One region of the Stenotrophomonas sp. YJH_SMC_119 genome, then DNA from elsewhere that is predicted to be linked to it. Evidence: riboswitches for the same ligand, from Rfam matches in the RefSeq annotation. Region 1 holds a riboswitch; the other holds the start of a gene.
The links. Region 1 has a riboswitch for thiamine pyrophosphate ahead of thiC (phosphomethylpyrimidine synthase ThiC). Riboswitches for the same ligand answer to the same signal wherever they lie in the genome.

Region 1 (15,350 bases):
CCTGCAGGTAGGTCCAGCCACCGTCGGCCGGGCTGGCCACACGCACCCTGCCTTGCCCGACCTGGGTTTCCACCCGGTCATCGCCACGCGCGACGGTGAACGCGGTCGAGATGTCCTCAACCACGCCATTGCCGGCACGCACGCTGAAACGCCGCTGCGCATCCGGGCTGACCTCGAACCAGACGCGCCCGCGCAGCAGCTCGACCTCGCGTGCGTGCGCATCGAAGCGCACGGCGATCGCGCTGTCCGCATCCAGCACTGCGCGGCTGCCATCGGGCAGCGTTACGTTCTGCACGACGTGCGAGCTGCAATGGTCGGCCTGCAGCCGCAACCAGGCCTCCGGCCATGCCACCAGCATCGCCAGCACAGCTGCAGCGGCCATCGCCCAGCGCATTCGATGCGGGCGGCGGCGTTCGGCACACCGGGCCAGCGGGCGTGGCCCGACACTGCGCCACAGCGTGCGCTCGTGCTCGAAGGCCCGGCGGTGCCCCGGCTCTGCCAGCCAGCGCTCGAACTCGTGCATGCGTCCCTCGCCGATGTCACCCGAGGCCAGCCACGCAATCCAGCCCCGGGCCTGTTCGGCCAGGGCATCGTCATTGGCGGCGGGCAGCGTGTTCGGCGGGCTCATCGGCTGGCGGACAGGCGCATTCAAGCGCGGGCGGGGGAACTAGACCGCATCCACGGTCCAGTGATCAAGACGTTTCAGCGAGGGCCAGGCCCAAGCCGGAGCGATCATCGGCCGCTGCGCGCCCAGGCCAGGCGTTGCAACGCGGTGCGCACATGGTTCTCGACGGTGGTCACCGACACCCCGAGGCGGCGGGCGATCTCGGCCTGGGTCAGGCCCTGCAGGCGGTTGAGCCGGAAGATGGTGCGGGTCGGCTCCGGCAGGTGTCCGGCAGCATCCAGCACACGCTGCAGCTCGTCCTGGGCCATGGCCTGTTCCTCGGTCGAGATGACCTCGTCCGGCCCCCACAGGTAGTGGTCGGCCAGCAGGCGGTTGCGCCGGGTCGATTCGCGGCCGTGGTCGGTGGCCAGGTTGGCGGCCAGCCGGTACAGATAGGCACGCGGATTGTCGATGGCCTGGCTGTCATCGACGCCACGCGCCTTGAACCACACCGCCTGGATCACGTCCTCTGCGCCGTTGTCGCCCCCCAGGATGCGCTGCACCCGGCGCAGCAGCGCAGGCCGCTCGCGGATCAGCAGTTCGGTGAGGGAGGCGGCATTGGAGGACATGCGCGGAACCGGGACGTCAGACGGAAGGCGCCGCGCATGCTACTCCGTTAATGAGAATCAGTCACGTTCGCATCAATGGATGCACCCGGTCAGCCCGTCATAGACGCTCTGCGAGGTCCCCGGCAACGGGTCATGCAGTGGATTGCGGGCGGCGAGCGCGGCATGGAAGGCTTCCACCGGTGTGCCAGGCTCCAGCGGCAGGCGGCACAGCCAGGTCGGTTGCCGGGCGACGATCGCACCGTCTTGCCGCGACACAGCCAGGTCACTGGCGGCAAATGCCCACAGGCACTCATGCACCGTGCCGCGCACCGCGTCCACCGAGCAGCGCAGGCGCAGGGCGCGGATATCGCTGTACTCGCCTTCGCAGAATGTATCGCCGCAGATCGCGTCGAACCCGTAATGCAGACGTCCCTCCAGGGCAAAGAAGCGGTCCCAGTTGGCTTCCTGCCGCGGGTAGTCGATCAGGTCGACGTAAGGAGAGGCCTGGGCCAACGGCGCAACCAGCAGCATGCAGAACAGGGCGAACGGCAGGGCAGACACTTTCATCGGCGGACTCCTTGGCAAGGTCGATCCAGCCTGCGCCCCCGCACCGGCCGGCCCTATCAGCCAACCCCGGCCTGCCGCGTGGGTCCCTGCCCCACGCAGCGGTCAGCCCCTCCCTCTGCACAGCGCCCGGCAAAGGCATAAAATGGGGGGCTATCCGTCTATATCCCCCACCTGGAGCACGACCATGGGTCTGGAACTCGTCTCGCCCGGCAAGAACCCGCCGGAAGAAATCAACGTCATCATCGAGATCCCGAAGGACTCGGAGCCGGTGAAGTACGAAGTGGACAAGGAAACCGGCGCGATCTTTGTCGACCGCATCCTGTCCACCCCGATGCGTTACCCCTGCAACTACGGCTACGTGCCGAGCACCCTGTGCGGCGACGGCGATCCGGCCGACGTGCTGGTGGTGCTGCCGCTGCCGCTGGTGCCGGGCTCGGTCGTGCGCTGCCGTCCGGTCGGCGTGCTGAAGATGAGCGATGAGGCGGGCAGCGACGAGAAGATCCTGGCCGTGCCGGTCTCGAAGATCTTCAGTGGCTACGCCCACGTTGAAGACATCGCCCAGGTCTCGAGCCACTGGCTGGAGCGCATCGGCCACTTCTTCGAGCACTACAAGGACCTGGAGAAGGGCAAGTGGGTCAAGCTGGACGGTTGGGGCGGCGCCGCTGAGGCCAAGCAGATCCTGATCGAGGCGCACCAGCGCCACCTCGACAGCAAGGCCTGAGCCTGAACCGGATCGCTCCGGCGGTACCCTGCCGGAGCGATGCGGGTCACGTTTCATGATGACGGCACATCACTCTTGCTGCCGTATTAGGTAAATTGCGTCACTTCACACGTCATCGACATCCATCGTCGAGACAGCCAGGGGAATGTGTCGTGCGTATTCTGCTTGTTGGGGATGCAGCCAGCCTGCCGGCTGAGCTGACCGAATTCATTGCCGATCTTGGGGAAGACTGGCAGCCGCTGACCGCCACCGATGGCCAGACCGCGATGACCGCGGTTGCCACCCAGGGCGTGGACGCGGTGATTGTCTGCCCGCAGCTGCCGGACCTCAATGCCACCACGCTGCTCGGCCAGATCAGGACCCTGCGTCCGGAAACCATCCGCATCGCGCTGGTGGACGCACAGCATGGCAACCGGCCGCCGCCGGCACGCCTGATCGGTGTCGCTCACCGTTTCCTGCCGTTGCCACTGGCACCGGAAGTACTGCTGGAAGCGCTGACCAGCCTGGAAGAGCTGCGCGAAGTGCTGGACAGCCCGCGCCTGCGCGATGCCATCGGCCGCATCGAGAAACTGCCGTCGCCGCCGCACCTGTACCTGAGCCTGACCCAGGCGCTGGAGCATGATGACGACGCCGACAGCGCCGACGTGGCCAAGCTGGTGGCCGCCGATCCGGCCATCGCCGCCAAGGTGCTGCAGTTGTCGAACTCGGCGTTCTTCAGCCAGGGCCGCACCATTGCCGACCTGCGTACTGCAGTCACCCGGCTGGGCCTGGCCACGCTGCGTGACCTGGTGCTGGCCAGTGAAGTGTTCTCGGCGCCGACGCTGTCGACTGCCGAACGCAACTCGCTGCAGCAGCGCGCCCTGCTCGCCTCGCGCCTGGCCGCACGCCTGCTGCCCGAGTCCAGTGCCGAACTGGGCGCAACTGCGGCACTGCTGGCCGACATCGGCCTGCTGCTGCCCGGCGTACGCAACGAGCGCACCGAGCCGTCGCTGGCCGGTGATACCCGCCCGGGCCATGCCGAAGCCGGTGCCTACCTGCTGGGGCTGTGGGGCCTGCCGATGCCGATCATCGAAGCGGTGGCATTCCACCTGCAGCCGCAGCGCGCCAACACCCGCAGCTTCTGGGTGACCGGTGCGGTGCACGTGGCCCTGGCGCTGGTCAACGGCGACCCGGTGGATGAGGACTATCTGCAGCGCGCGGGCGTGCTCAACAAACTGCCGCAGTGGCGCGAACATGCCAACAGCCTGATGGGGCTTACGCCGAGCGAAGCCTGAGTTCCGCCGGCAATCCACACGATGAAGGCGCGTCCGCAGGGACGCGCCTTCGTTGCATCAGGGCTGCGCGCAGTGGTCGTACACGCAGCGCTCGAACAGGAACTGGCAGTACGCCGCATCCTCACCGGCCTTGATGCAGTTGCTGCGCACCTCCGCGCAATAACGGCCATTGGCACACACCAGCGGACCGGCCGACACACTGCCGGCCAGGCTCAGGACGGCGAGAACTGCAGCAGCAAACATACGTGGCATCGCGTTGTTCATTTCGCGCTCTCCTCGGTCCGGAATGGACCTCTGCGAACCTACCAGCGGTCCAGTTGCGACAAGCGTGACCTTTGTCGCTGAACTGCCCTATTCAGAATTTCCCGACCCGGCTCTGCCAAACGCAAAGAGGGCGGGCCTTGCGGCCCGCCCTCCTCGTCTTGCCTTCAGGCTTCGATGGATCAGAAGCGCTGGTTGTACTGGATGAACAGGAAGCGGTCGTAATCCAGCATCGGGTCCAGCTGCACGGCACTGGCGTTGGTCACCGCGTAGGTGATCGGCGGGGTCTTGCCGAACACGTTGCGGGCACCGACGGTCACGCTGCCGTTCCACGGGGCCTGCCAGGTGGCCGAGATGTCGTGATAGACGATCGCGCCCTTCTTGTTGGCACCCAGGCCACCGCTCCAGCCACCGTTCTCGGTGTAGTAATCGGGCTGGTTGCACTCCAGGCCATTTTCCTGGTCGTAGCAGAAGTCGCGGAAGCCGCCGTAGTAACGCATGGTCCAGGTGGCCGACAGGTCGCCCTTGGTCCAGGTGCTGGCCAGGGTGCCGCGGACACGCGGGTAGTTCCAGTAGCCTGCGTAGTCATCCCATGCAGCACCCTTGGTGGCCTGCTGACGGAAGCTGGTCAGGTAGTTGGTGTCCAGGTTGAACGACAGGGTACCGAAGCTGTATTCCGGCATGCGGTAGCGGACGCCGAAGTTGTAGCCTTCGGTTTCCAGCGAGCCCAGGTTCGCGTTGCCTCGGCTCAGGCCGGTGACCTGCTGGCCGTTGGCGACGTCGCCACGGCTGTACTGGTCACAGAAGGCCTGCACACCGTTCTGGTAGCACTGGTTCAGCACGTAGTTCGCCGACAGCGCGGTGATCACGTTGTCGACAGTGATCTTGTACCAGTCCAGCGAGACGTTCAGGCCGCTGACGAAGCTCGGGCTCCAGACCAGGCCCGCGGTGCGGGTCTTGCTGGTTTCCGGCTGCAGCTTGTCGTTGCCCACACCCGAGTTGAACGGGTTGTTACCCTGGGTGTCACGGGCACTGATCGGACGACCGGCAGCGTCGGTCTGACGGAAGTCGGACGCCAGGCCTTCAGCACCGCAACGGGCTGCAACGGCCGGGTTGCTGCGCTGGCCGAACACGGCATCACACGGATCGGTGAACTTGTCGAAGGTCTGCGAACCACCACCGAACGTGTCGTCCAGGGTCGGGGCACGGAAGCCCTCGCCGTAGGTCGCACGCACCAGCAGGTCGTCGATCGGCTTCCAGGTCACGCTGAACTTGCTGTTGACCGTGTTGCCGAACTTGTCGTAGTCCGAGTAGCGGCTGGCGATATCCAGCGACAGCTCCTTGGCACCCGGCAGGTCACGCAGCAGCGGCACCATCAGTTCCAGGTAGAACTCGTTGGTCTTGTACTTGCCTTCGGTCGGCTGCGCGGCCAGCTCGGTGGTGTAACCCGAGGAGGACAGTGCGTCCGGGTGATCGTAGCCCGACACTTCGCGATGCTCGTAACCGGCAGCGAAGGCGAACTCGCCCGCATCGCCCGGCATGTCGAACAGCGAACCGGTGATGTTGGCGAAGTACTGCTTGCTCTTGCTCTGGCCGGTCGAGTTCAGCAGGGTGTTGATGTACTTCAGCGCATCCGGGGTCGCGGCGCTGGCGCCGCCCAGCAGGTCGAACGGGACGCAGCTGCCCGGGCTGGTGCCCAGCGCGATCGGGTTGGCAGCGGTGCCGCACTGGGCGACGCCGTTGGCGTTGATGAACGACGGGCCGAGGGCGTTCTTCAGGGCCAGCAGGTTGATGTTGCCCGAGCTGGTCTGGGTCACGTCGAACTGGTTGTAGTTGATGCCCACATCCCAGTCGAACGGACGGTTGTTGAAGTCGAAGTTGCCTTCCAGGGCCGCGTCGAAGTGCAGCGACTTGACGTTGTTCTGGGTGATGCGCGGCAGTTCGAAGATACGACGGCCCCAGCCACCGATGTCAACGCCGGCGCCCGGGTTGGCCCAGTTGCCCAGCGGGTTGTAGATGCTGTCCTTGCTGATCGCCACCGGGAACTGCGGCTGCGAGGTGCCGGTCAGCGGGTAGCCGGCGATCTGGCGCTTGGAATCGCGCTCGGAGTACATCGCCGTCGACTTCAGACGCAGGTTGTCGTTGATGTCGTAGCTGGCCGAGGTGAACATGGTCTTCGACTCAGCGCCCTGGTTCAGCATCATCTGCTGCGAGGCGTTGTAGTAGTCGTCCAGACCAATCAGGTGGTAGTTGTTGAAGTTGTTCGACGGCTGGCCAACGCCGACCGGGGTGTCCCAGGAACCGGTGTGGTTGACCACCCAGGTGTTCGGGACCCACTTGCCAGCCTTGTTGTATTCGCCAGCACCGGCGGTGCCTTCGGCACGCGGATCGGTGAAACGACCCCACGGGCCAGCCGGGCTCAGACCGTCTTCCTTGTGGCCCTGGCCATAGGAGTACTTGGTCAGGCCACGATCCTTGGCCCACACCGGATCTTCCTTGATGTAGTTCGCGCCGAACACGATCGAGGAGCGCTCGCCGCTGGCACCCAGGGTCAGGCTGTACTGGGTCTTGGAACCGTCGCCGTGGCTGTTCTGGCCATAGTAGGCACTGGCCTCGGCGCCATCGAAGTTCTTGCGCAGGATGATGTTGACCACGCCGGAGATGGCGTCGGAACCGTAGATCGCCGAGGCGCCGTCCTTCAGGACTTCAATGCGCTCGATCAGCGAGGTCGGGATGGTCGACATGTCGGTGAAGCCGGCCAGGCTGGTGCTCCAGCGCTTGCCGTTGACCAGCACCAGCGTGCGCTGCTCACCCAGGTTGTACAGGCTGACGTACTGGCCGCCCTGTTCCGGGTTGGACGCCAGCACGGCCGCCTTGCTGAAGGTCTGGGTGCCCGCCACGGACAGGTTCTGCAGCAGGTCGCCGACGCTGACCAGGCCCGAACGCTGGATGTCCTCATGGCTTACGGTGAGCACCGGCTGGGAGGTTTCCACATCCACCGAGCGGATGCGGGAGCCGGTGACTTCCAGGCGATCAAGGGTGGTCGGGGCACTGGCTTCCTGTGCGGAAGCAAATGCCGGTGCCAGCGCCAGCGCGATGCCGGCGGGCAGCAGGCCCAGCCGCACGGCAGGGGTGCGAACGTTCATCAATCTCTCCAAGGTACGTGTTAGTAGCGTGTTAAAACGCTCCAGCACGTTACGATTGCGTTGCGATGCTGTATTTGCGCGACCCAACCGTAGACTTTGCAGAGTGTGGCGGGAGCAAGCCGCCGTTTTCCCTGAACCGGGAAGCAGACTGCCCGTAACGGGCGCGGAAGGCCCGCGCGAAGCTGCAGCAGTTGTCGAATCCGCTGGCCGCGGCGACCTCGCCCACCATCATGTCGGTGTCGCGCAGCAGATCTGCGGCCCGCTCCAGGCGCAACCGTGCCGAAAGCGACTGGGGGCTCTCTTCATACAGGCTCTGGAAGGTCTTGGAGAGATACCAGCTGGAGAAGTTGGTCAGCTCGGCCAGTTCGCCGATCCGCACCACGCGGTGGCTGTTGCCCTCCAGATAGAGACGGGCGCGCTGCATGCGGCCGAACACCTGGCGCTTGCGGCTGCGTGAGCGACCGGGGCAGCGCTGTACGTTGTCGGCTAGGTCACGCTGCAGGCCGGCCAGATGCAACAACAGCGGGCGCAGCGCCTGCGCTGGCAGGCCGCTGTCGAGCGCATCGCGCCACAGGCGCAGGGCAACGCGGGCGTCGCCGCGGCTCATGCGACCACGACCGGCATACAGGCCGCAGTCGGCCATCTCGGACAGCACCCGCATCGCCTCCGCAGTCAGGCTGAGGCCCACGCACAGTCCGTTACGGCCGGCCTGCACCAACGGGCGCGACTCCTTCTCGAAGGCAATCCACTCGCCATGGCGCAGGCGGAAACGCCCTTCCTTGGCTTCCACCCAGGAACTGCCCCGCACCTGCAGCCAGACAGTGAAGCTTGACCCTGCCGTCTGCAGGCTGCCGAGCCGGGCCACGCCCATGCAGGTCGGCGCGAGATCGTCCAGCGCCTTGTCGAGGGAGACGGTTTGGCCACGATCGGCCAGCGAGAGTTGACGCATGGGGCACCACGGGTTTGCCTGATACAGGCTTCCGTTTTGCCTAATCAGGCGTCAGCCCGTCAGGAAAATCCGCCGAGATCGCCACGAATTCGCGGCGAGAACTCCACGAAAAAATCACGAAGAGATATTTTTCTTCAGGATCAATGACTTGAGAAAGGCCGGGAACAGTGCCGGCGTCGACTGGGGCAGCTGCATGACGCCGATGTCGGCACCATCGCTGACCGCCAGGGCGACGTACAGGTCCCGGCCATCGGCGCTGGCACTGATGCCGTTGCCCGCGCTGAGCCGCTGCCGGTCCAGGCAGCGCTCGGGAGCTTCGGTCCCGGCCTGGATATGGATCAAGGTCGTACCGCATTCGGTCGAGTTGCCGAGATACCCGATGCCACCGGTGCCCGCCACCGTCCAGGTGCGATAGCGCCATCGGCTGGGCCGGTCTTCACTGACCTGCTGCACGCTGGCCGGGGACAGTGCCGCATCCACCGACCACAAGCCGCCGGACGCCAGGCGTGTGAACAGCACGCGGCCATCGCCGCGATCGAAACGCGCCTGGGAGACGCCGTCGATACTGGCCAGGCGGCGCCAGGGGGTCACGCTGCGATCGAACAGGCTCAACCGGGTGCGTTGCTCCGCATCGCGCTCGACTACCAGCAGCTGCTCCGGGGTTGCCCCGTACAGGGCCTGCAGCGGCTGATCCACCGGAACCGGCAGCGGTTGCAGGTGCTCGTCGCGCGGGGCGATCTCGTAGACAACGGTACGCCCATGCTCGTCACGCCCGACCACCAGCAGCTGGCGGCTGTCGGCCGACCAGTCCGGCGCCTGCCGCCCCTCCGGACGCAGGCCCTCGATCGGCCGCAGTGAGTCGGGCCGCTGCATGTCCGCCCACCACAGCGCGAAACTGCCGGAACGATCGGAGGTGAAGACCAGCTGGCGACCGTCGGGCGCCGCCATCGGCTGCCCGTCGCGCCCACTGGACGCGAACAGGCGCTCGGCGCTGCCGCCGGCCATCGGCACCTTGAACACGCCGAACTGGGCACGGCGGTGAACGAAGGCCAGCACGTCGCCGTGGCGGGACACCGCAGGCCATTGTGCGTCGTCGAGGCCGGCATCACGCAAGGTGCGGCGCTCCACGTCCAGGTAGTACAACCGCACCTCGCTGTCCACGCGCCGGCCGAACACGATGCTGCGCCCATCGCCCAGCCAGGCCCAGCCACGCTGTTCGGCGGATTCGTTGGTCAACTGCTCCAGCTCACCGCCTTCGGCCGGCATCCGCCACAGGTCGCCCATCTGTGGATTGCGCACGAACACCAGCCACTTGCCGTCGGGCGAATAGCGTGGCGCGTAGTCAAAATCATCCTGATCGACCGCGTAGTCCAACGCCCGCCACTGGCCGCTGGCCAGGTCGAGCACACGGATGCCGCGATGGGCATAGCGGCCCACCATGCTGCCAAAGACCAGGCCGCGGCCATCCGGTGTCCAGTCGAAGCTGAGCAGCTCGGTTCCATCGCAACGGGTCGCCTGGCGCACGCCGCCGCCAGTGGCGCTGGCGATCAGCACCTGGCAACCGCCGTCGGCTCCAAAGCGGGCAAAAGCGATCTCGCGCCCGTCCGGTGACCAGCTCGGGAAACGGTCACTGGCCCCCTTCGGCGGCAGCGCCAGCTGCCGGGCCGGCGCATTGCCCGAGGTCTGCACCTTGATCACACCACCTCCGGCGCCATCCTCGTTGGCGCCTTCGTAGGCAACCTGGGAGCCGTCCGGCGAAAGTGTGGGATAGGTTTCAAAACCACTGGTAGCGGTGATCAGGCGATAGGGACGCTGCGGGCTGCCGATCACCCGCACGCCGTTCTCGACCGCTGCATCCACCGGTGAACTCGGCTCCGGCCCGCGCCGCAGCAACAATGTAGCCATGACCAGCAGCGCGGCCAGCATCATCACGCCCAGCACCCACAACAGCTGGCGGCGCAGCTGGCGCCAGCCACGCCGGCGTGAAGCCGCTGCCGGCACGGCCAGCGCCGGAATCATGCCGGCACCGTCCGGCGACGGCATCACATCCGCAATGGCCAGCGCGTCCACTTCCGCCACCGGCTCGAAGTCGTCCAGCGCCTGCACCGGTACCAGCAGCCGATAGCCGCTCTTGGCGATGGTCTCGATGTAGGCCTGGCCATTGTCATCGTCGTTGGCGAACGCCTTGCGCAGCTGGGTGACGGCCTGGGTCAGCACGTCATTGGTCGGCAACGTATCGGGCCAGACCTCGGCAAACAGCTCTTCACGGGTGACCACGCGCCCAGGCTGCCGCATCAACACGCGAAGTACGCCCAGCGCTTTCGGCGTCAGCCGCCGCGGACGGCGCGCGCCTTCAACCTCGACCTCACGCGAGGACAAGGTAATGACACAGTCGCCGACCTGCACGCGGTCGGCGTCAATGGGCGTGAGTTCGCTGCTGTTCATTTTCCGCTATACAGTAGGGACGGGACCTGGGCAGGGCTCACCAGCAATACCGTCCCCACCGTCCCTGGACAGGGCCATCGAAAAGCCAGATTCCGCACAAAGCATCGGCGCATACCGCAAAAACAATAACGCCCCCGGATATTAGCCTAAGCCGGTTACCCCGCCTATGACGGGGTCGACACTCAGGCTCTCTCTCGCCGACGCATTCACATAATCTGCATCACCATTCGCGCCCTTATGGGCGCGAAATTTTTATCTGGCGTTCATTTTCACATGCGCCGAAGCATGGTCAATCCGACCAGACGCGACACCACAAGGCCGATATACATGACGCCTGCGAACTGTTCGAGCATCACCAGGGCCCGTGCCTGCGGGTGCAACGGCACGACGTCACTCAATCCAACTCCGGACAACAAGCTGAAGCTCAGATAAAGCAGCTCCATCCAGCTGCGCTCGGGGCCAGCCGTCGCGCCCTGGAAACTGCCTGGATACCACTGTTGGCACACCGCGAATGCAAAGGCGAACCCCCAGGCCAGCAGGGTGAAGGTTGCCCCGGCCGCGAACAGTTCGTCGCGTGTTACTCGATGGTCCTGCAGCATGTAGGCGATCAATGCCCCGGCCGTATAGAAGTACAGCAGGCTTTCCAGCAGCTGCGCGGTGGTCAGCAGCGCGCTGCGGTCCAGCAGGGCGCCAGCCAGCGAGAACACCACCGATGGAATGGCCAGCAGCAATGCCAGCCAGGTTCCCAGCGGACTGCGCTGGACCACCCACAGCGCCAGGCCGAGTACCGCCATGCCGAACATGCCCAGCGCCGCCCGGCCAGCGGCGGTGTCATCGAGGGCGGGATACAGCAGCACCGCGATCAACTGGGCGGCCAGGAGCCAGGCCGAAGGATGGCGGCGGGCGATGGCCAGCCAGCGGGTGGTCGTGGCAACGGGCATGGCGTCCTTTCCCCTGGGCGATGCGCGGAGGATAGCCGGGCGCGGCGTGATGAACGGTAGTGCCGGCCATTGGCCAGCACTCTCCCCGGTCCCGTGCACGACGGAATGCCGGCCGGCGGCCGGCACTACCCGTTACCCGTCACCCCTGGCGGTAGACCTCGGCCCCGCCAGCACGGAACTCCTGCGACTTCTCCTTCATGCCGGCCTCGGCGTAGTCGCGCACGTCCTGGGTGATCTTCATCGAACAGAAGTGCGGTCCGCACATCGAGCAGAAGTGGGCCAGCTTGTGCGCGTCCTTCGGCAGCGTCTCGTCGTGGAATTCCTTGGCCTTTTCCGGATCCAGGCCCAGGTGGAACTGGTCCTCCCAGCGGAACTCGAAGCGCGCCTTGCTCAGCGCGTTGTCGCGTACCTGTGCGCCCGGATGCCCCTTGGCCAGGTCGGCCGCGTGCGCGGCAATGCGGTAAGCCATGATGCCGTCGCGCACGTCCTGGCGGTTGGGCAGGCCCAGGTGTTCCTTCGGCGTCACGTAGCAGAGCATGGCCGTGCCAAACCAGCCGATCATCGCCGCGCCGATCGCACTGGTGATGTGGTCGTAGCCCGGCGCGATGTCGGTCGTCAGCGGGCCCAGCGTGTAGAACGGCGCTTCGCCGCATTCGCGCAGCTGCTTGTCCATGTTTTCCTTGATCAGCTGCATCGGCACGTGGCCGGGGCCTTCGATCATGGTCTGCACATCGTGTTTCCAGGCGATCTTCGTCAGTTCACCCAGCGTTTCCAGTTCGCCGAACTGCGCCGCGTCGTTGGCATCAGCGATGCAACCCGGGCGCAGGCCGTCGCCCAGCGAGAAGGTCACGTCGTAGGCCTTCATGATTTCGCAGATGTCTTCGAAATGCGTGTAGAGGAAGTTCTCCTTGTGGTGCGCCAGGCACCACTTGGCCATGATCGAGCCGCCGCGGCTGACGATGCCGGTAACACGCTTGGCGGTAAGCGGCACGTAGCGCAGCAGCACGCCGGCGTGGATGGTGAAGTAGTCCACGCCCTGCTCGGCCTGCTCGATCAGGGTGTCGCGGAAGATCTCCCAGGTCAGTGCCTCGGCGCGGCCGTCAACCTTCTCCAGGGCCTGGTAGATCGGCACGGTACCGATCGCCACCGGCGAGTTGCGGATGATCCATTCGCGCGTCTCGTGGATGTGCTTGCCGGTGGACAGGTCCATCACCGTGTCACCGCCCCAGCGGATCGCCCACACCAGCTTCTCCACTTCCTCGGCGATGCCGGAAGACACCGCGCTGTTGCCGATGTTGGCGTTGATCTTGGTCAGGAAATTGCGGCCGATGATCATCGGCTCGCTTTCCGGGTGGTTGATGTTGTTGGGCAGCACCGCACGGCCACGGGCGATTTCGTCGCGCACGAACTCCGGGGTGATGACTTTCTGGATCGACGCACCGAAGGCCTCGCCCGGGTGCTGCTGCAGCAGGCCGGCATCGCGGATCGCGTCCAGGCGCTGGTTCTCGCGGATGGCGACGAATTCCATTTCCGGCGTGATGATGCCGCGGCGCGCGTAATGCATCTGGGTGACGTTGGCACCGGCACGTGCACGGCGTGGCAGGCTGCGCGCGGGGAAACGCACCGCGTCAAGCTTCGGGTCATGCTCGCGATCGCGACCGAACGAAGAACTCAGTCCTTCGAGCTGCTCGGTATCACCGCGCTCTTCCACCCAGCCGCGACGCAGTGCCGGCAAACCGGCGGACAGATCGATGCGCACCTCCGGGTCGGTGTACGGGCCCGACGTGTCGTAAACGGTCACCGGCGCATTCTCTTCGCCGCCGAACAGCGTCGGCGTACGGGTCAGCGCGATCTCGCGCATCGGCACCTGCAGATCCGGGCGTGAACCGGGCACGTGGATCTTGCGCGAGCCGGGAATGGGCCGGGTCACGGATGCGGAGAGTTGCTGGGCCTGTTGCTGCAGGGCGGAGAGCTGTGCGTTCATCGGGCATCGTCCAGGAAGGTCAGGGACGAAGCGGCGGCGCACGGCACCCGCACACGGACGGTCCTTGGGCGGAGTCCGGGCACGGCTGCATTGCAAAGCTTCCCTACGCCGGTATGAGCCGGATCAGGTTCCAAGGGACTGTCTCAACCGTGGCCAGATGGCCCGGTACCCCCGCTTCTTGGTGCGCATTAGAGCATAGACCGCCCGCCTCCGGGACCAGATCGCCATTCGTTAACGGAACCATGACGTCGCGTTCAGTAACGTGCACGCCATCGCGTTGCTGAGATCGATGCGTTCCCCGCCGCCTTCGCGGCTCCTGCCCGGTCCGTGCTGCATGCCGCCGGCCCTTCGCTGCAAGCTCTGCTCGCTCCCCTCAATCCCCCTTGATCGGAGAAGCTCCTTCATGGTGTTTCGCGTTTCCATCGCACTGGTTCTGCTGCTGGTGCTGCTCGCCGGTATCGCCCCCGGCCCCTTCAACACCGTGGTCCAGTCGATGCTGGCAGAAGTCATCCGCAGTGTCGGCTGGCTGTACCTGCTGGTGGTGTTCCTGGCGCTGGTGTTCCTGATGTACCTGGCGTTCGGCCGCTTCGGCAACCTGCGCATCGGCGGCGAGGACGCCGAACCCGAGTTCTCGCGTGCCAGCTGGATGTCGATGCTGTTCGCCGCCGGCATGGGCATCGGCCTGGTGTTCTGGGGTGCGGCCGAGCCCATCTCGCATTTCAGCAAGCCGCCGGAAGGCCTGGCGCCGCAAAGCCTGGATGCGGCGCGCGCATCGATGCGCTATGCGTTCTTCCACTGGGGCCTGCACCCGTGGGCGATCTACGCACTGATCGGCCTGGCGATGGCCTGGTTCCAGTTCAACCGCAATGGACGCGGCCTGGTCAGCGACATGCTGCAGCCGATCATCGGCCGCCACCATCGCGGCTGGATCGGTCGGGTGGTCAACATCGCCGCCGTAGTTGCCACCGCGATCGGTGTCGCCACCACGCTCGGCTTCGGCACCATCCAGATTGCTGCCGGTATCGAACGCGTCTTCAGCGTGCAGGCTACCGTCGCCGTGCAGATGACCATCATTGCCGTCGCCTTCGTGCTGTACATGGCCTCCACCGCCAGTGGCGTGGAGCGAGGTGTGAAGTGGCTGTCCAACTTCAACCTGGCGTTGGCTGCCCTGCTGGCAGCCATCCTGCTGGTGCTGGGGCCGACCGGCTTCATCTTCGATACGTTCACCACCACGCTGGGCTCCTACCTCAACCAGCTGGTGACGATGAGCCTGCGCATGTCACCGTTCTCCGGCAGCACCTGGGTGGCGGACTGGACGATCTTCTACTGGGCCTGGTGGATCTCGTGGGCGCCGTTCGTGGGATCGTTCATCGCGCGCATCTCGCGCGGCCGCAGCGTTCGCGAGTTCGTGATCGGCGTCGTGCTCGCACCGACGCTGCTGGGCTTCTTCTGGTTCGCGGTGTTCGGCGGCACTGCGTTGTGGGCACAGATCTTCGGCCACGCCGATCTGGTGCAGGCGCTTGGCAATGGCTACGAGACGGTGTTGTTCACACTGTTCGACAGCATGCCGCTACCGCTGTTGCTGTCGTGCATCGCGCTGGTGCTGCTGATGATCTTCTTCGTGACCTCGGCCGATTCGGCGGTCCTGGTGCTGGCCAGCATGTCCACCGACGAGGCTGGCGACCCACCGTTGAAGCGCAAGCTGGCCTGGGGCATTGCGGTGGCACTGATCGCAGCGGCATTGCTGCTGGCCGGAGGCCTGGACGCGCTGCAGGGCATGATCACGATCGCGGCATTGCCATTCGCGCTGCTGATGGTGCTGGTGATGGTGTCGCTGTACCGGGTGCTGG
Region 2 (15,350 bases), on a different contig from region 1:
CACGTGCACTGGCCTGCGCCGACAACAACCGGCACACGCTTTCCAGCAACGGCCGCAGCGGCTGCGGTACCGGCTCCAGCCGCAATGCGTTGGCCTCCAGCCGCGAGTAGTCAAGGATGTCGTCAAGGATCTGCCGGAGCATCTGCGCCGAATCCTCGATCACGCCAAGGATGCGTTTCTGTTCTGCATCCAGCGGTGAGTGCGCCAGCACTTCCAGCATCCCCAGCACGCCACTCATCGGCGTGCGGATCTCATGGCTCATGGTGGCCAGGAAGCGGGATTTCGCCTCGGCCGCCTGCTCGGCCTCGGCCTTGGCTGCGGTCAGGGCGTCCGCTTGTGCACGAGCCTCGCTGGCATCCACCCAGTAGCCACTCCAGGTCACCACACCGGCTTCGGCGGCATAGGGTTGCGCCTGGGTGCGCACCCAACGCGGGCCCGCTCCATCGCCCCGCAGGCGGAATTCCAGCATGAGCGGTGCGAACTGGTGCGCGGCCTGTTCGACCACCTGCAGGATGCGCGCGCGATCGTCCTCTTCGACGCGTTCCAGCAACATCGTGGCGTCCTGCTCAGCCTGCTGTCGGGTGATCCCGAACAGCGCCTGGAGGTCACCGGCAATGAACGGGAAGCTGAGCGTGCCATCAACCTCGCGACGGGCCTGGTAGACCACGGCAGGCAGGTTGTCGGTCACTTCGGCCAGGCGCTGCTCCAGCTGGCGGCGCCCGGCCACCTCGCGACGCAGGCGCCAGTAGCCGATGCCATGCACCAGCAGCGCGGTCAGCAGCACCAGCAGCAGCGGTACACCCCAGCGCAGCGTGCTTCGCCAGTCGATGCCGTTGTGGTACTCCACCGCCAGCCAGTCGCCGCGCAGCGCTTCGCGCTCGCGTGGCGTCATCTGCAGCAGCAAGCGATCGAAGGTCGTGGCGAGCGCCGCATGCCGGCGCTCCACGGCCAGTGCCAGCTGGTCGTTGAAGCCCGCGGGCGCGGCAACCTGCAGGCGCCCCGGGAAACGCGTGCGCAGCAGGTGGTCGACCAGGGCCAGATTGCCCACGTAGGCGTCGGCCTCACCATCGATCAGGCGTTGCATGGCCTGTTCGGCGCTGCGCGCGGCGACGATCCTGGCCTGCGGCGCCTGCTGCAGCACGTAACCGCGTACGCGCTCCGGATCCGACAGCAGTACGCGCTTGTCCTGGAGGTCGGACAGGCCCAGCAGCGCCGGGCTGTCGTGGCGGCTGACGATCACGTTCGGCACGCTGATGAAGGGTTGGCTGTACACCCAGTCCGGGCCCAGATAGTGCGAATCGACCGGAATGCCCATCACCGCCTGCAACTCGCCGCGGCGCGCCTTCTCGCGCACCTCGTACCAGTCATGGCTGTTCTGCGCCTGCAGGTTGGCACCGGCCTGCATCAGCCGCGCCAGGTACTCGCTGGCCAGGCCGCTGGGCCTGCCATCCTCGTCGGCGAACGACAATGGGGCGGCGTTTGGCGCGAAGCCGATCTTCAACGGCTGTTGCAGAACCCGCTTCTCGGCCTGGCTGAGCGCCAGCTGCGCCGATGCCGACCACTGCGGCAGGGGCAGCCAGCGTTGTGCCAGTGCATCGCGCTGGGCCTGGCTGGTCGCGGCCAGCGCCAGGTCCAGCGCTTCGGCCAGCGGTTGCTTGCTGTTGGGAACGCCGAAGTGCATCCGTTCGGGAGGCAGGTCGCTCGGACGCAGCAGGACGACACCCTGCAGGCGCAGGCGTGCGATCAGTTCGGTGGCAACGTAGGCATTGCCTATGTAGACATCAGCTTTGTCGTCTCTGACCATCTGCAGCGCAGCCAACGAGCTGTTTGCGACAAGCTGCACCGCACGCGGGAAACGTGCCCGCACCTGCGGTCCGGTCAGGAAATCCTGCTCGATGACCACCCGCAATCCGTCCAGGTCGGGCATGTTCGAAGCACGCAGATCGCCCGGCCTCCCCACCAGCGCCAACGGCGCCTCGCCATAGGCAGCGGTATAGACCATGCACTGGGTGCGGTCGGCACTGAGACCGACATTCATTACCACGTCGATCTCGCCACGACAGGCCGCATCCAGCACGGATGTCCAGTCGGAATAACGCCTCGCCTCGACCTTCACACCCAGCTGACGGGCGAGAAGCGCCAGATAATCCGGACCCAGGCCAACCTGCTGGCCATCACGGAGGGACTCGAACGGCGGCCAGCCGCTGTCATACTGGCCCACGACGATGCTTGGATGGGCGGCGAGGTACTCGCGCTGCAGGGGACTGAGCGGCAACAGCCCAGGCACAGCCTGTGCCAGCGCCACGGGCAGCACCAGCACGGCCAGCAGCAGGACCAGCCCGCGAACAGCCCAGCTACGCATCGGCGTCGATCTCCTAGAATCCTGACAGGGCCGCGATGGTCGCGGCCCGGCTTGCCCGGTGGCCATACTAGAGCAATGAGCTTGCGCATCATCATCGCAGACGACCACCCTGTGGTCCGTATCGGTACCCGCGCCGTCATCGAATCGAGCGGGGTCGGCCGCGTGGTCGGCGAGGCTGACAGCGCGCAGGCGCTGATGGCCCTGCTCGGCAGCCAACCCTGCGACCTGCTGGTGACCGACTATTCCATGCCGGGCAGCCCACAGGCCGACGGCTTCGCCATGATCGGCATGATCCGCCGCCGCTTCCCCGACCTGCCGGTGCTGATGCTCAGCGTCTCCAACAACCTGGCGATCCTGCGCATGGTGCTCGACAGCGGCGTGCTCGGCCTGGTCGACAAGAGCTCGTCGATGGACGAACTGCCGCAGGCCATCCAGGCGGTCTATCGGGGCCAGCCCTACATCAGCCGGAGCCTGCGTGAGCGGGTCGAGGCTGCGGGCAGCTGGCGCATGCGCGAGGGCGACGGCAAGCCGTTGTCGCCACGCGAGGTGGAAGTGCTGCGGCTGCTCGGCACCGGCATGACGGTGAAGGAGATCTCGCTGCAGCTGCACAAGAGCGTCAGCACCATCAGCCGGCAGAAAGGCGACGCCATGCTCAAACTGGGCCTGAAGGGCGACGCCGAATTGTTCGACTACCTGCGCGACGGCAAGATCTGAGAACCAGATCACACTGTAAGGGCATCTGTCACCGCCCTCTTTGACCGGCCGCCGTTCTGTGCCAAGATGACCCGGCATGGGTTTTCAATGCGAGGTCGAAGGAATCGACCGGCTCATGTCCTCGCTCCCGTCCCAGGTGGATGGGGTGCGGTTTCCTGCCGGCCGTCTGGCCCGGCAACGCTGACCATGGAGAGGCGCATGCATCACCCCCCCGAGCCATGTTGGACCCTGCCGTTGCGGCCCCTGCGCGCATTCGCGGCGTGCCTGCTCGTCTCTCTTTCCGCTGCGGCCTGCAGCGCCGCCGATCCGGCCCCCTCGTCCTCCCAGCCTGGCGCTCCCGTGCAGGCTGCCGATGCGCCCCGACAGGATGTTGCCCCGATGCAGAACACCTCTCCCGACACCGCCGTCACCCCGCCCGACGCGCCGACCGTGATGTATTTCACCTACCAGGTGGACGGTGATGGCGCGACCTCCTACGAGGTCCAGAACGGCAGCGTGGCGACCTTCTGGTTCGGCCACACCTTCACCCTCGATGGCACCACGTATTACACGGGTTTCTCCTGGGATACCCGCGAGCACTACGGCAAGCCGGGCGAGCAGTCGCCGGCTGGCCCGGATGATCGCGCCAACCTCGCCGAGGCCACTTTCGTGCTGGCCGGCGCCGACGCGAAGAAGCCATGGAAGTTCCGTGGCCAGGAATGGACCATCGGCGCGCTGGGCGCGTACGACAAGGCCGACGATGTCGATACCCGGCGCAAGCCGCTTGAACATCGCACCGCCGACGGTCGCCTGCTGCTGGCGGTGCCGACCAGCAGCTTCGACCGCGGCATCAGCAGCACCGGCTATGCACTGCTGCTGTTCAACCCCAAGCGCAGCGAAGACGACGTGGACAGCAAGGTCTGGCGCTATGTCGGCTCGGTGCGTACGGGCGAGGACAACAGCGCCGCCTGCGACGAAGGCAACGTGATGCCCTGCACCGACAGCGATGGCGAACTGGCCTTCGCTGCCGACGGCAACGGCCTGCCGCGACTGACCGTGACCTTCAAGGGCACCACCATCGAAGGCCCCGGCAAGACCCGTGCACTGGGCGCCGGCGACGCCGTGCACTACACCTTCGACAGCGCGACCCAGCAGTACGTCGCGCCCTGATAGCACCCGCCCACGCGCGGGTTTCCTGTTGACCGACATGTTCTTGACTCACGGATGAGTCCGGTTGGCGATTCGCGGCATGCGCCGCTCCATCAACCCCGAGGAAAACGTCATGGCACAGCATGACTACAGCAGAAAGGAAGTCCTGGACATCGTCGAGCAGGTCGCCCGGCATAAAGGCCTTCCGGTCGATGACTTCATGCGCTTCGCGCACATCGAGACCGGCGGCACCTTCAACGAGCGCGCCCACAACACCTCGTCCGGCGCCAAGGGCCTGTTCCAGTTCGTGCCCGGCTCCGCGCGCCAGTACCACCTGACCGGCCACGAGTTCGACCCCACCCGCAACACTGAAGCGGCCGCGCAGATGTACCAGGACAACCTGGACTCGATGGCACGCCGCAACGAGCGCACCGGCAACCCCTACCTGTCCGGCGGCGACACGCCCACCGGGCTGGACCTGTACCTGGCCCACCAGCAGGGCAGCGCCGGCTATGGCTCGGTACAGACCGCCATTGCCACCGGCACCTTCGGCGTGGTCCGCAACAGCCACGGCGAAGAGATCAACATGCGCCGCAACGTGCTGAACCAGATCGGTTCCGACGCGAAGGCGCTGACCGGCCACACCCTGGCCGAGATGCGCGGCATGAACGACGGCGACCTGGCACGCACCTTCTCCAGCTACTACATCCACAAGTACGCGGCGATCAGCATTCCGGAAAAGAACATCGAACCGCAGGCGGTGGCGCAGGGCCAGGGCCAGACCCCAGCAGCGCCTGCACAGGCCAGCGCAGCCGTGGTGGCGGGTGCAACCACGCTGGCGGCAACTGCAACGGCGGCTGCCACACCGAAACCGGGCATCGAACTGCAGGCCGCCTACGAGGCCGGCGTGAAGTACGACCACGTGAAGTACGCCATCAACATTCCGGGTCACGCGCTGTACGTACCGGGCAAGACCGGCAAGAACGTGGAGCAGGGTTACATCGACTGTTCCGGCTGGGTCGGCACCCTGCAGAACCGGACCATGGACGAGATCAACCAGAAGGCCGGGCACGCGGTGTTCAGCAAGGCTGATCGCATCGACCTGGGCAACCTGGGTTCCGGCGGCATCGTGCGCAAGGCGTTCGACCAGTCCGGCGTGCTGCTGGACCGCGACGCGATCCTGAAGCCCGGTGCGCTGAAGGAAGGCATGATCATCGGCCTGGATACGGCCAGGACCCGCCACGAGCACTGGAACGGCATCGACCACATCGTGATGGTGGTGCGCGACCCCACCACCGACAAGCTGCTGATCAGCCAGTCCTCCGGCAGCAAGGGCGTGCACACCATGCCGGTCGAGGACTACCTCAAGCAGGTGAAGGACCACCCGAACTGGAAGCTGTACGCCTCCGATCCACTGTCCAAGGCGCGCGACCTGCTGGAAAACCGCACCCCGTCGCACGAGCAGACCCAGGGCAAGCCTGCCGCCGAGCACAAGGCCGCTGCCACGCCGCACGCCGAACTGTACAAGCAGGGCGCGCACAGCGAAGGCGTGCGCAAAGTGCAGGAACAGCTGGGCCACCTGGGCTACGTCGGTGCCGACGGCAAGCCGCTGGTCGAGGATGGCCGCTTCGGCCGCAACACCGACGCGGCGGTGCGCCAGCTGCAGAAGGACAACGGCCTGGTGGCCGACGGCATTGTCGGGGCGAAGACGCTGGAGGCCATCAAGGAAGCCCGCGAGCGCCCGCTGCTGAACGACGAACGGCACCCGCGCAATCCGCTCTTCATCCAGGCCAGCAAGGGTCTGGAACTGTTGCCGGCCGGCACCTTCAAGGATCGCCACGCGCTGGAAAGCGCCGCCGCGGCCCTGACCAAGGAGGCGCATGCCGCCGGCCTGCAGCGCATCGACACGGTGGTGCCCAGCCCGAACGGTGAACGCCTGTTTGCCGTGCAGGGCACGATCGGTGACCCGGCAGCCAGCCGCGTGGCGGTGGAGGCCCGAGCCGCCAGCGAGCAGAGCATCGCGCTCAGCAGCGGTGCCGTGCAGGGCGCGCCTAACGTGCTGCACCAGCAGCAGGACGCCCAGCAGGAGCAGGCCCGGCAGGCACAGAAGGCGATGGGCGTCTGAGCCCGCAACGCCTTGGCAGAGAAGGGAGGGCCACGTCCGCGTGGCCTTTTCCCTTTCTGCCAGCTGAGCGGCCGAGGCCGCTTTCAGCCTTGCTTCATGCCGCCTGCCGCTAGATGAATGCGCAAGCCGCACGGTGGACCAGGCAATGTTCCGGCAATGTTGGAACGCCAGCGTGGGCACCACGGCAGCCGGGCGCCCCGCGCCCTCCCTGCCCAGCGTGGCATGCACCTCACAGGAGAACCGAACATGCTCAGTACTTCCGCACTCAGCTTCCGTGGTCTGGCGATGGCTCTGGCACTGGTGGCCGGTGTGGCCGTGGTCAGCGATGCCAGCGCGATGTCGAGGAAGGACAAGCGCACCCTGGTCGGCGCCGTGGTCGGTGGCGTGGCCGGCAACCTGCTCTCCAACGGCGATCCCGCTGCAACCGTCGGCGGCGCCGTGGCCGGCGGTGCGATCGGCAACCTGACCACCTCCGACCGCCGCGACCGTCGTTACTACGACAATCGCCGTTACGACGACCGCTACGATCGCCGTTACGACCGTGGCTACTACCGCAGCGGTTACTACGACCGCGGTGACGACCGTCGCTGGCAGCGCGAGCGCTACTACGACAACCGCTACTACCACGACCGCGGTCGCCATCGCGGCTGGTAAGCAGCGCGGCATCTCCCATGCCGATGCACGGACGGGCGGGTCGATGACCCGCCCGTTTGCGTTGGCCGCGTGCATGGCGTTGAATGCGCAGCCTTGGATGTGACTTTCCCCACTGGGGCTGCGGCATGACTTCTTCCTCCCACCGCGTGCAGGGCCTCAACAACGACGAGGTTGCTGCCGACTGGCCACCTATCAGCGCGGCGGACATTGCGTGGCTGCGCCAGCGCTACCCTCAGCTGGACGAGCGCAGCCAACCGCGCTGGCACAGCCCGCGGCCGCTGTCGGCCGCCGCCATCGTCAACGGCGTGGACGGCGCGGTGTTCATCAAGCGCCACCACCACAGCGTGCGCAGCGCGGCCTGCCTGGAAGAAGAACACCGCTTCATCGCCCATCTCGCCGCAGCGGGCGTGCCGGTGGTGCAGGTGCTGCCGGCGGCCGATGGCCACACTGCGGTCGAGCATGGCGAATGGACCTTTGAACTGCATGCAGTTGGCATCGGCGAGGATCTGTACCGCGATACCGTGTCGTGGTCGCTGTTGACCGATGCCGCGCAGGCCCGCGAGGCCGGTCGCATGCTCGCCCGGTTACACCTCGCCGCCGCCAGCTACCAAGCGCCCCAGCGCAGCACCCATGTGCTGGTCGCGCGCGACGATCTGATCCGTGCCGACGATCCGATCGCGGCCATCAAGGCAGGGCTACACGAGCGCCCCGGGCTGGCCCGCTATCTCGCGCGCATTCCGTGGGAAGCGCAGCTGCAGCGTGACGTGCTGCCGTGGCATGCCGGCCTGGCCGAGCGCCTGCGCGATGAGCCACGGTTGTGGGCGCACAACGACTGGCACGTTTCCAACCTGCTGTGGCGCGATGGGCAGATCAGTACCGTGCTGGATTTCGGCCTGGCCTCGCCCACCAGTGCGCTGTTCGACCTCGCCACGGCGATCGAGCGCAACGCGGTGGCGTGGCTGGAACTGGAGCGCGGCATGGAGGCGGTGCGCATCGATATCGCGCTGGCCCTGCTCGACGGCTACCGCGAGGTGCTGCCACTGTCGGCGGCACGCGTGCACCTGCTGGCCGACCTGCTGCCGATGGTCCATTTCGACTTCGCACTGTCCGAAGTGGAGTACTTCGAAGGGGTCATCGGCTCGACCGCCAATGCCGACGTCGCGTGGCAGCCCTTCATGCTGGGGCATCCGGCGTGGTTCCACAGTGCGCCGGGACAGGCACTGCTGCAGGCGCTGCACGCGGCGGCGTGACCCGGTTGGCGCACCATTGGGGTCAGATCCCTTTCCTGCGGGAAGGGATCTGACCCCGCAGCCTGGACCCCGCAGCCTGAAGGACGCCGGCTCGCAAATCCGTACCATTTGTAGTGAAATGGTCACCTGAAGCGGGGGTGCCTGGATCTGCCAGGCTGAGAGAGTCCCTTGGAACCTGATCCGGTTTGCACCGGCGTAGGGAGCTTTGAGCCGCAGCCACACCCCCATCATGGGCCGGTGCACCTGCGCGCCGTCGCTTCGTCTCCCTTGTTGTCCGAAGACGAACCGAATGAACCGCTGCCTGCGCCCCACCCTGCTCTCCCTCGCCCTCTGCGCTGCGCTGCCACTACACGCCAGCGAGGCCGATGCGTCCCCTGATGCGGCTACCACCGGCGCCGAGCGCTCGCCCACCGAACTGGCGGCGGTACGCGTGCAGGCCGGCAAACCGAAGGCCGATACCTCACGCGTGAACGCCTTCGGTGGCGGCAGCTGGAAGGACACGCCGGCCTCGGTGAACGTGCTTGAGCGCGATTACCTCGACCGTCGCCAGGTGCGTTCGCTGTCCGAGCTGGCCAGCAACGATGCCTCGCTGGGTGATGCGTATGCGCCGGTGGGTTACTACCAGAACATCGCCATCCGTGGCTTCGCCCTGGACGCCGCCACCGGCTACCGCTTCAACGGCCTGTCCATCGCCGGCGAACAGCGCCTGGCGCTGGAGAACGTGCAGTCGGTGGAGATCCTCAAGGGTGAAGCCGGCCTGGCCGCAGGCGTGATGGCGCCGGGCGGCATCATCAACTACGTCGGCAAGCGCCCGGCCGAAGTGCGCACCGCCACGCTCGGTACCGATTCGGAAGGCTCGCGCTACGTCGCCGTCGATGTCGGCCACTGGATCACCCCGCGTTTCGGCCTGCGCCTGAATGCCGCATGGGATTCCAGCAACTCCTATGTCGAGCACGCCGACGGTCGCCGCAACTTCTACTCGCTGGCCGCCGACTGGCTCATTGGCGAGCGCGGCAAGCTGGAAGTGGATGCCAATTACCAGACCAGCTCGCAGCGTTCGGTGTCCGGCTACCAACTGCTGGGCGCACGCGACCTGCCGCGTGGCGTCGACCGCGAACACCTGCTGGGTTACCAGCCGTGGCAGCGCCCGGTGGATATCGCCAGCACCAACATCACCGCGCTGCATACCTACGACTTCAACGAGGCCTGGCAGTCGCGCATCTCGATCGGCCACAGCCGTTCGGTGATCGATGACAACGTCGCCTTCGCCTACGGCTGCTACTACGCCGTGCAGTGCGCCGATGGCAGCGTGCCGGGCAACTACTTCGCGCCCAACGGCGACTATGACGTCTACGACTACCGCAGCCCGGACGACACCCGTCGCAACCAGCAGGCCCGTGCCGAGCTGCGTGGCCGCTTCGAGACCGGCAGCGTCGGCCATGAGCTGACCCTCGGTGCCGACTACTTCCGCCGCACCGTGGACAAGCGCCCGAGCGTCAACGAGTACGTCGGCACCAGCAACATCCACGAAGCACCGGTGCCGGTATTCGCGCCGTCGCCGAAGATGCCGGGACCGTCCGCACGTCGCCTGGACAGCCGCCAGACCGCGTTCTTCGCGCTGGACCGGATCAGCTTCGGCGATGACTGGCAGTGGCTGGCCGGTGGCCGCTTCGTGCGCCTCGATGAGCGCGCCTACGACAAGCGTGGCACCCCGCAGCGGCACAGCCGCCTGTCGCGCTTCCTGCCGCAGACTGCGGTGGTGTGGAAGGCCACCGACCAGCTCAATGCCTATGCCAGCTACGTGCGCGGCATTTCGCTGGGCCAGGAAGCGCCGTTCTGGACCAGCAACGCCGACACCTTCCTGCCGTCGGTGCAGTCGCGGCAGCTGGAAGTGGGCGTGAAGTACGTGCCGGTCGAAGCGCTGACCCTGGGCGCGGCCGTGTTCCGCATTTCGCAGCCGTACCAGTACGCCAAGCCCGACAGCAGCGACGTCGGCTACACCTTCGTCGAGGAAGGCACGCAGACCCACACCGGCCTGGAGCTGACCGCCAACGGCCAGCTGACCGATGCGCTGCAGATCGTGGCCAGCGCCAGCGTGCTGCAGGCGCGCGCGCGCGACACCGGCACGCCGGCCTATGAAGGCCATCAGCTGGTGAACGTGCCGAAGGTGCGCGCCAGCGTGCACCTGGCCTATGCGCTGCCGTTCGTGCAAGGCCTGGACGTGACCGGCGGCTGGCGCTATGCCGGTGCCAACGTGGCCCGCGCCGACGGTGGCGTGCGCGCACCCGACTATTCAGTGTTCGACGCTGGCCTGCGTTTCCAGCATCGCCTGCGCGAGCGCGCAGTGACCTGGAACCTGTCGGTGGACAACGTGTTCAACCGCTTCTACTGGCGCGATACCGGCAGCAGCGGCGGTGACTACTACCTGTTCCCCGGCGCACCGCGACAGGCCCGCCTGTCGGTGACGTTCGCGCTGTGAGCGGCGTGATGCTCGAGTGGACCGCCGCACTGTGCAGCATCCTCGGCGTCTGGCTGATGGCCCGGCGCCGGCTGGCGGCGTGGCCGGTGGGCCTGCTGTCGGTGGCGCTGTATGGCCTGGTGTTCGCCGAGGCCAAGCTGTACTCGGACACCCTGCTGCAGGTCGCCTTCGGTGGTTTCCTGGTCTATGGCTGGCTCAACTGGCGACAGCATGCCGCCGATGAGGGCAGCATCCGCATCGTGCCGCTGGCGCGCGGCACGCTGCTGCGCGACCTGTCCATCGGCCTGTGCGGTGGCGTGGCGCTGGGTGCGGCCATGCACAGCTTCACCGACGCTGCCCTGCCGTGGTTGGATGCGCTGCTGACCGGTCTGAGCCTGGTCGGGCAATGGTGGCAGGCACGCCGCCACGTGGCCTGCTGGTGGGTGTGGATCGCAGTGGACGTGGTCTATGTGGGTGCGTACCTGTTCAAGTCGCTGCACGTGACCGCCGCGCTGTACGTGTTCTTCCTCGGCCTGGCCGTGTTCGGCCTGCGCGCATGGAGCGCCGCCGCTCGCGAGCCACAGGTGGCAACCCGGTAGAGCCACGCCATACGTGGCTGGGCTACCGGTAGTCGCCAACCTTGGTTGGCGTGCGTGCCGACCAAGGTCGGCATCTACCCAGAACATCCACGCATGGCGTGGATCTACTGGGTAAGCACCAAACCCAGCCGCAGCGGCTGGCGCATGTCGGCCGGTGGCGCGGCCTGCAGGGGTGCACTCTGCAGGGTCGCGCGCAGGGCGGCGTCGACCTGGGTATCACCCAGGCTGTCGAATTCCAGCTTCGAAATGCGGCCATCCGCCGCGATCCACACGCTCACCGGCAGCGGCGTCGGCGCGTCCGGATGTGCCTGCAGCCATTCCAGCACGCGCTGCGCCTGCGGGTCCTGCTCCTGCTGCAGGCGCTGCTGCAGCTGCCCCCCCACGGCGGCGGCATAGGCCATCCAGTGTGCAGGAGCTTCCTGCGCGGACACCCCGGCGCTCCCCAGTGCCAGCGCACCGAACAACGCGGCCAGTGGCCGCCACCAGCGGCGTGCACCGGTTGTGTTCCTTGCCATCGCCATCGCCCGCCCCTGCGCTCTCATCCAACGGCTGATGGTCGGTGCGGTAGATGACAGGCAGATGGCGGCCGCTGCTACCCGGCGCGATCAGTCGCCCAGGTCGGCCAGCACCTTGCGCGAGGGCGCGAAGAAGGTCACGCCGGTGGTGGCGGTGGAGAAGTCGAGGATGCGGTCGTGCAGCGGTGCGGGATTGCCGATGAACATGCGCTCGAGCATCTTCTCGATCACCCACAGGCGGCGCGTGTAGCCGATGAAGTAGGTGCCGTACTCGCCGCGACCCGGGTTGGCGAACGGCATGTTGTCGCGCAGGATCTCGTGCTCGCCGTCGGCATCCTCGATGGTGCACAGCGTCTTGTGCGACTTCTGCGCATCGGCCGGCGCATCGTCCAGCTCGATGTTGTCGTGCTTGGTACGACCGATGATTGCTTCCTGCGCCTCGGTCTTCTGCGCGCGCCAGGCATCGAGGTTGTGCAGGTACTTCTGCACCACCACGTAACTGCCGCCGGCATGTTCCGGATCCTCTTCACCCACGATGGTGGCTTCCGGCAGTGACAGCCCTTCCGGGTTGGCGGTGCCGTCGACGAAATCGAGCAGGTCGCGGCCATCGAAATAGCGGAAGCCGGCCACGTCATCGACCGTCTCCACCGCATCGCCAAAGGCCATCAGCAGGTTGCGCTCGAACGCCACGATCAGATCCATCGTACGTGCGCGGATGTGGTACAGCAGGTCGCCCGGCGTGGACACAGCGGTATGGGTCGCGCCCTTGATCTCGCGGAACGGCTGCAGCTCGCGCGGCGGCGTGGTGCCCACCAGCGGCTGCCACATGCGGTGGCCGAGGGCCACGTTGCAGGTGAAGGTCCGTTCGATCTCGCGGATGGCGGTGTTCTTGATCAGGTCGTCGGTGCTGGCCAGCACCTCGCGTGCCTTGGCGATCGACGCCTCGTCATCCTTCACCTTCAGCACCAGAAACGCCGCCGAATGGGTCAGTGGCGCGGTGATCTGCTGCGGCTCGTTGTCGAGCGTGTGGTTGACGGCGGTGATCGGTGCGGGCTGGGAGTTCACGGCGGTTCCTGCTGGCTTGAGGCGGGCGCATCGCGTGTGGCGATGTGCGGGCGATCATAGCGGAACCGCCTGACCGGGGACGGAGCGGTTCTCGTTCCGTCCACCGGCGAAGCTACGAAGGCCTCAGTCCACATCACTCCAGACCGCCAGTTCGTAGCCATCCAGATCGCGGAAGTGGAAGCGGCGACCACCTGGGAAGGCGAACACCGCCTGCACCACCTCGCCACCGGCGGCCACTACGCGTTGCTGCGCATCGGCCAGGTCCGCGCAGTAGAGGATCACCAGCGGCCCCCCGTGGGCACGCACCGCCGCGTCGGCCACGAAGCCACCTTTCAGACGGCCGTCGTCGAACTCGGTGTAGGCCGTGCCGTAGTCCGTGAAGCGCCAGCCGAACACCTCGCCGTAGAAGCGCTTGCTACGGTCAATGTCGGCGACGTTGAATTCGATGTTGTCGATGCGGCGTTCGGCATCGTGGGGCGCGGCAGGATTCATGGCGAGGCTCCGTGGTGGGAGCCCAGCATCGATCAATGCAGCACAGTGGTCTTGAACAAAACGGCCATCATTGTCCCCACTCCAGGCGCAGCTCGCTGGCGGTCATGCCCGCCAGTTCACGCGCCTCGCGGCTGAGATGGGCCTGGTCGGCATAGCCGGCATCAGCGGCCAGCATCGCCAACGAATGCAGTGGCAGCGCACGGCTGTGGCGCAGGAAACGTTGCAGCCGCAGGATCCGCTCCAGCGTCTTGGCGCCGTAGCCGAACTGCGACTGGCTGAAACGCCGCAGGCTGCGCGGGCTCAGGCCCAGGTGCGCCGCCAGCGTATCCAGCGTGGCATTACCCGCGGCGAGCGCCTGGAACAGGACATGGGCGCGCTGCGCCGGCGTATCGAGCGCGGCCGCACCCATGTGCTGTTGCAGGCAGTGCGCCATTCGCTGCAGGCGCTGTGCAGGCGCGGTGTCGCCGATGGAGGCCGCCGCCTTGTTCGCCCACGCGCCCTTCAGGTCGGCCAGTGGCACGGCCTGGCCGATGATCCCGGCCAAGGGCAGGCCCAGCGCGGCCAATGCCTGGCCGGGACGGAAGCGTGCGCCCAGCACCTGCGCACCGGGTGCCAGCGCCGGGTGCGCGGCCACGCGGTCCGGGCCGACGACGAACAGCGCACCGTCGCGCCAGAGGATATCCACGCAGCCATCGGGCAATACGGTGATGTGCCCATCGGCATCGGCAGGAAGCTGGCTCTGCCACAGCTGGCCAAAGTGGCCGCGCAGCGGCGCAGGCGCCAGATGCTCCTGGTAGGTCGTGCCGGTGCCTGCAAGAGAGGAAGGGTCGCCCATGCCGCATTGTGGCGCCACGGGGCCCATAAAAGTGAAGCCCGGCGCGAGGCCGGGCTTCGGTTGGCGTGTGGGAGAGAGAGAGTCACACGCCAGCACAACACGCACTAACGACAGGCGTTTGTTACCAGGTGAAGCGCGGGCCCACGAACCACTCGCGGTCGCCGGCCTTGGCCAGCTTCACTTCGCCACTCAGGCCCCAGTTCTGGTTGAACTTGGCGGTGGCGCCGACACGGCCATAGAACTCGCCGTCCGGGTTGATGCCGTGCTTCTTGGTGTAGTCCTCGTAGCCGGCCATCACGTAGCCTTCCACGTACGGGTTGAACGCGGTGCGCACGCCAACTTCGGTCGAGTAGCCGTTGAAGTCCAGGCCATGCTTCATGTCGAACTTCTGGTACGCAACGCGAGCCACCAGGTCGGTGTTCGGTGCGATGCCGTAGTTGTAGCCGGCGCCGATGCGCCACTGGTCGACGTCATTCTTGAACTTGTCGGTCTCCTGCGCGCTGTAGTCGCCGAAGATGTGGAAGTTCGGGTGCACCGCCACCGAACCCTTCACCTTCCAGCCATCGGCGTCGCCGCCCTTGGCATCGGTGTTCACGTAGCCGCCTTCAACATAGTTGTACGACAGGCCATCGGTTGCCGATGCAGCGAACGGCAGAGCAGCCAGAAGACCCAGGGCGAGCAGCGAATTCTTGTTCATCGGGACACACCTTTAATTATTTTGGTTTCGTCGGCCGCCTCCCGGGAGGGGGAGAGAGAAGAGGCGGTCGACAGGTGTGAATTATCCGTTAGGGGGTCTAATCAACCCTGAATATTGAACTGACTGGTGTATAAATAAGGCTGGCGTTCAGGGAACTCCGCATGGGACCGCTGTCGGCTTCTTACGCGCACCACGCTCGATGCGTGATGCGGGCACTGATCCTGATCGCCTCGCCGGTTGCGCTACTGCAGGCACAGGCCGCTGAGCGCATCGTTTCTGCCAGGCACATCGTCGTACAGACAGACGATGTCACGCGCTTCTTCAAGGTGCTGGACGCCAACCAAGGGCGCCCAAGCGCCGATGATCTGCAACACGGCTATCTGGATGCGGGTACGGATGCCCTGCGCAGCTTCACCGACCGCCGTATCGGCTCGATGGAGCGGCTGGCCAGGGCCA

Region 2: it holds a riboswitch for thiamine pyrophosphate, as region 1 does, so the genes downstream of both, AC5P6S_RS14410 (TonB-dependent receptor) here and thiC (phosphomethylpyrimidine synthase ThiC) in region 1, are expected to answer to the same signal.

Annotation. Positions count from the first base shown of each region.
Region 1 is NZ_JCAFRP010000001.1:726,810-742,159, forward strand. It holds gene AC5P6S_RS03350 (FecR family protein) at 1-628, opposite strand, end outside; gene AC5P6S_RS03355 (RNA polymerase sigma factor) at 733-1,233, opposite strand; gene AC5P6S_RS03360 (hypothetical protein) at 1,306-1,779, opposite strand; gene ppa (inorganic diphosphatase) at 1,964-2,500, shown strand; gene AC5P6S_RS03370 (HDOD domain-containing protein) at 2,653-3,774, shown strand; gene AC5P6S_RS03375 (hypothetical protein) at 3,832-4,026, opposite strand; gene AC5P6S_RS03380 (TonB-dependent receptor plug domain-containing protein) at 4,218-7,181, opposite strand; gene AC5P6S_RS03385 (helix-turn-helix transcriptional regulator) at 7,231-8,130, opposite strand; gene AC5P6S_RS03390 (winged helix-turn-helix domain-containing protein) at 8,245-10,575, opposite strand; gene AC5P6S_RS03395 (ion channel) at 10,845-11,516, opposite strand; gene thiC (phosphomethylpyrimidine synthase ThiC) at 11,656-13,500, opposite strand; TPP riboswitch at 13,583-13,683, opposite strand; gene AC5P6S_RS03405 (BCCT family transporter) at 13,904-15,350, shown strand, end outside.
Region 2 is NZ_JCAFRP010000009.1:32,032-47,381, forward strand. It holds gene AC5P6S_RS14380 (ATP-binding protein) at 1-2,362, opposite strand, end outside; gene AC5P6S_RS14385 (response regulator) at 2,438-3,076, shown strand; gene AC5P6S_RS14390 (hypothetical protein) at 3,455-4,225, shown strand; gene AC5P6S_RS14395 (peptidoglycan-binding protein) at 4,338-6,329, shown strand; gene AC5P6S_RS14400 (glycine zipper 2TM domain-containing protein) at 6,576-6,983, shown strand; gene AC5P6S_RS14405 (phosphotransferase enzyme family protein) at 7,109-8,233, shown strand; TPP riboswitch at 8,357-8,452, shown strand; gene AC5P6S_RS14410 (TonB-dependent receptor) at 8,523-10,712, shown strand; gene pnuC (nicotinamide riboside transporter PnuC) at 10,721-11,290, shown strand; gene AC5P6S_RS14420 (energy transducer TonB) at 11,395-11,811, opposite strand; gene AC5P6S_RS14425 (Dyp-type peroxidase) at 11,896-12,870, opposite strand; gene AC5P6S_RS14430 (VOC family protein) at 12,994-13,362, opposite strand; gene AC5P6S_RS14435 (helix-turn-helix transcriptional regulator) at 13,430-14,197, opposite strand; gene AC5P6S_RS14440 (OmpO family porin) at 14,319-14,894, opposite strand; gene AC5P6S_RS14445 (DUF2268 domain-containing putative Zn-dependent protease) at 15,101-15,350, shown strand, end outside.